2 regions of the Brevibacillus sp. FW301-21C12A genome follow, and region 1 is predicted to be linked to the other one. Evidence: riboswitches for the same ligand, from Rfam matches in the RefSeq annotation. Region 1 holds a riboswitch; the other holds the start of a gene.
The links. A riboswitch is a leader RNA that binds a small molecule or an ion and turns the genes downstream of it on or off. The one in region 1 is predicted to bind S-adenosylmethionine.
Positions count from the first base shown of each region.

Region 2: it holds a riboswitch for S-adenosylmethionine, as region 1 does, so the genes downstream of both, AC3WQH_RS03145 (aminotransferase class I/II-fold pyridoxal phosphate-dependent enzyme) here and mtnK (S-methyl-5-thioribose kinase) in region 1, are expected to answer to the same signal.

Region 1 is NZ_JBYTBG010000024.1:31,545-33,743, forward strand. It holds gene mtnK (S-methyl-5-thioribose kinase) at 1-1,121, opposite strand, end outside; SAM riboswitch class I at 1,302-1,447, opposite strand; gene AC3WQH_RS15455 (anti-sigma factor) at 1,540-2,199, opposite strand, start outside.
Region 2 is NZ_JBYTBG010000003.1:68,175-70,373, forward strand. It holds gene AC3WQH_RS03140 (pyridoxamine 5'-phosphate oxidase family protein) at 82-537, shown strand; SAM riboswitch class I at 627-752, shown strand; gene AC3WQH_RS03145 (aminotransferase class I/II-fold pyridoxal phosphate-dependent enzyme) at 848-2,011, shown strand; gene AC3WQH_RS03150 (trans-sulfuration enzyme family protein) at 2,008-2,199, shown strand, end outside.

The sequences.
Region 1 (2,199 bases):
ATCGCCAGCGCCAGTCGCTCGGCTTCTGCCCGTTTTTCATCGTCTGCGATGGTGTTCAGATCAGCCACTCCCGCAAGCCCGATCACGCGGCGCAAAATTTTGCAGCCGGCATAGCCCGCCGTGTCCTGAATCAGTCGCTTCACGTAGCTTTGCCACAAGCCTTCGACGTGAGCGCTGCGCTCTTTTGCCTGTTTGTGCCAGAGCTGAACGAACTGGGAAACGAATTCGTTCCAGACATCTTCCACCGTTTCCAGTAAGTATTCGCGATACGAGTCGCGTTCTCCTGGGTCTTCTTGCAATCCGTGTTGACCTGCGTAGTTGAGCAGCAGGTTGGCGATGACCGCGCCGATGTCAAAGCCGATTGGCCCGTAGTAGGCAAATTCCGGGTCGATCGCTTTCAGGCTCGTCTCGGTGATGAAAATGCTGCCCGTGTGCAAGTCGCCGTGCAGCAGCGCTTCTGCGCGCGTGAGGAAGTCGTATTTCAGCTTGGCGATCTCCAGCTTGAGCGGCTTGTTGTTCCAGATCGCTTCCACTTCCCGGCGAATCAGCGGGTTGAAGTCGTTGGTCGGCGCATTTTCGTACGGATCGGTAAAGACGAGATCTTCTGTGATTTTGCACAATTCCGGATTTATGAATGTTCCGACGAGCGCTTTTTTGTCGTACGGATGCGCGCCCAAATCCGATGTGTAGAACAAGGTGTGCGCGAGAAAACGGCCGATCTGCTTCGGAAAAAGCGGATAGCGCTTGCCCTCAATCAAGCCTTTGCGCATGATGATGTGGTCGCCTACGTTTTCCATCACCGTCAGGGCCAGCTCCTGATCGAAGTGGTACACTTCCGGCACCAGGTCCGGTACGTATTTGTGCTGGATGCGAAGCGCTTCGCTCTCGATCCGGGCGCGGTCGATGGTCAGCGGCCACGACTCGCCCACGACTCTCGCAAACGGCAGCGCCTGCTTCACGATCACTTTTTTTCCGGTAGCCGACTCCTGAATATCGAACACCAGATTCAGGTTCCCGTCCCCGATTTCTCGGCTGGTCAACTCGGCCCCCTCTGTAAACAGACCCGGCAAGCCTTTTACGTACTCTACTGCTTCCTGTTCAGTCAATGCGCGGTATGCCATGATTGATTACTCCCCTCGTTAAGTAGTTTCTCTCTATCTGTAGCGGACTGGTCATATCCCCCAGCCTTGCGGTCAAACGGTGTCATGCGGCCATCGGCGTTCGTGCTGTGACATACAAAAAGACCTCTTTTCCGAAGAAAAGAGGTCGCTGTCGTCACGTACAAATAACGTGTCATGTCCCCCTTATCTTCCAGACCACTTTTGTTTCTGCAGGAATTAGCACCGTGCACGTCGCTTTTTGCTTCAATCGCTGCTCGCGTTGAAATCGCGTCGTGTCGGTTGCCGGGTATCATCGGGCCAGTCCCTCCACCTTCTCTGGATAAGGTATCCAAACGTATGCGGTTTTGATTTAGTTTGAATCATACAACCTGCGGTTCCACGATGTCAACACTCTTTTTTTGCAAAAACGGCTCGCCTTCTACCAGCTATTCTGCGTCCCCGAGGCGGCGGGGCGCTCCCAGTTCCACCAGTCGATTTTGCCGACAAACGCGGCGGTAATCGACTTTTCCTCCTTGAGCCTGAGCAGCTCCTTCGTCGGCCCGGTCAGGACGGCGCCGTAGATGCGCACGCCTTTTTCCTGCAAATAGCGATAGCGCTCCTCGAGTTGCGGATTGCCGCCCGAAAGCAGCGCGTAGCCCATATCGCGCGCCAAGCTTTTTTGCTCGGTCAAATACTTCATCTCGCCCATGAAGGCGGCCATTCGCCGCTCGCCTTCTCCGTTCACCTGAATCGGCGCGGTTCCGTAATCCAGCTCCCGCTCGGCAAAGCCCCAGACCTCCCCCGGGCCGAGTAGCAGATTGCCGGCTTCCCCGTCAACTTGTTTCACCTCCACGCCAGTGTCGACGGCAAACCAGACCGTCTCCTGGTTGTAGCTGCTGACATGGCGGGAAACCAGCTCGACATACTGCTCATACGTCAGGAAGCTGTCAAACGAGATCGCCAGTTGGGAAACCGTTCCTTCCGGCAGCTTTTCCAGCGTCGTCCAGGCAGGCGTGCGCAAAAAGGACGTGTCTTCTTCCGGTTCTCCGGCCGATAGCGGATAGCGGAAAAACAGCTTTTGCTCCCTGACGCCCCCTGT
Region 2 (2,199 bases), on a different contig from region 1:
CAAGGCGTGGAGGAAACGTTTGCCTAATGGCAGATGCGAGGGGTACAATAGACGTACTACCGTTTACGAGGAGGCATCCGAATGGCTGAAACCGTATCCCAAACCTTGTCGGAAGAACTGTTCGCGCTCCTGCAAAAAGAGCGATTTGTGACGCTCGGCACCGTCGATCACGAGACAGGAGCGCCATCGCTCAGCTCCTTGTCCTGGACATTGGCGGTGAACAGCGGACTCATCCGCTTTGCCGTGGATAACCGCTCGCGCATACTCGCCAATATTGCCAAAGAGCCGCAGGTCGTCCTGCATCTGATCGGGGCAGGCTCCTCTTTTGCGATCAACGGACGCGCCGCAGTGAAAGCCGAGCGGCTGGAGGGCGTTCCGCTGAAGCTGGCGCTGGTGGAGATCGCGATTGACTCCGTCCGAGACGTCATGTTTTACGGCTCGCGCATTTCCGTAGAACCGCAATACGAAAAGACGTACGACAAAAACGCGGCTGCGAAGCTGGACAACCAGGTCATGACTGCGCTGAAAAACGCCTAGTCAAGACGGCCGCACAACAGTGGAAAATCCTGTTGACAAAAAACCGCCGTATCCTTTAGTATTAGGTCATTCAAATTGAATAGCAAAACTTCTTATCCAGAGAGGCGGAGGGACTGGCCCGATGATGCCCGGCAACCAATCACCTGCATGTTCGTTCATGCGGGGAGATAATGGTGCTAATTCCTGCAGAGTTTTTTAACTCTGAAAGATGAGAAGGTCTTGCTTACGGTGACGTAAACAAAGCCTTCTTTCAGAGGAAAGGGGGCTTTTTTCATGCCCCTCGTACATCATTGGAGGGAGAGAGTTACGTATGAGACTGGAAACAAAATTGATTCAAGCAGGCGTAGGCAGAGATGAAAAAACAGGGGCGGTCAGCTTTCCTGTCTACTATGCCACCGCATATCGCCACCCGGCATTGGGGCAGAGCACAGGCTTTGACTATACACGCACGGCCAATCCGACCCGCACGGTTTTGGAAGAAGCCATCGCCGAGGCAGAATCGGGCGATGCGGGCTTTGCCTGCGCATCGGGAATGGCGGCGGTTCATACGGTCATGGGGCTGTTTTCCCAGGGAGATCATCTCATTGTGTCGCTCGATTTGTACGGAGGGACGTATCGCTTGTTTGATCAGGTGCTTTCCCGCTACGGCCTGTCTTTTACGTACGTAGACTTGCGCGACCTGGAAGCGGTGCATAACGCGCTGCGAGCCGAGACAAAGGCGATCTTCGTCGAGACGCCGACGAATCCGCTCATGCAGATTACCGATCTTCGCCAAATCGCCGGGCTGGCAAAGCAGCATGGACTTTTGACGATAGTCGACAACACGTTCATGACCCCTTATTGTCAACGCCCGCTGGAGCTTGGCGCAGATATCGTGTTGCACAGTGCGACGAAGTACTTGGGTGGCCACAACGATGTACTGGCCGGACTGATCGTGACAAAAGGCGAGGAGTTGTCGGAAAAAATCCGGTTTTTGCATAATTCCATCGGAGCGGTATTGGGTCCACAAGATAGCTGGCTGTTGGTACGCGGAATGAAGACATTGGCGCTGCGCATGGAAAGACATCAGACAAACGCGCTCGCGGTTGCAAAAAAGCTGCAGGAGCATCCGGCTGTCGCCGAAGTGTTTTACCCAGGGCTGCAAGAACACCCCGGGCATGCCATCCAGGCGAGCCAGGCAAGCGGTTATAGCGGTATGGTTTCATTCCGGGTACGGTCTGCGGAGCAGGTGGGCTTGTTTTTGCAAAATCTGCGCATCGTTTCTTTTGCGGAAAGCCTTGGCGGCGTCGAGTCGTTGTGTACGTATCCGGCGACACAGACCCACGCTGACATTCCGCTGGAAGTACGGGAGTATGTCGGCGTTTGTGACCGATTGCTGAGGCTGTCGGTCGGGATTGAGCATCCGGAAGACTTGATCGCTGATCTGTTTCAGGCTTTGGACGCAAGTCTTGTCGTTGGGGGGGCTGCGCGATGAATTTCGCAACGAAGGTTTTGCATGGCTCTACTTGCATCGATCCGTTCACAGGGGCGTCGTCGGTTCCGATTTACCAGGCTTCCACGTTTCACCAGTTTGATCTCGACCAGCCAGGCACGTATGACTACGCCCGTTCCGGCAATCCGACCAGACACGCGCTGGAGGAAGCGATTGCCGCTCTCGAAGGC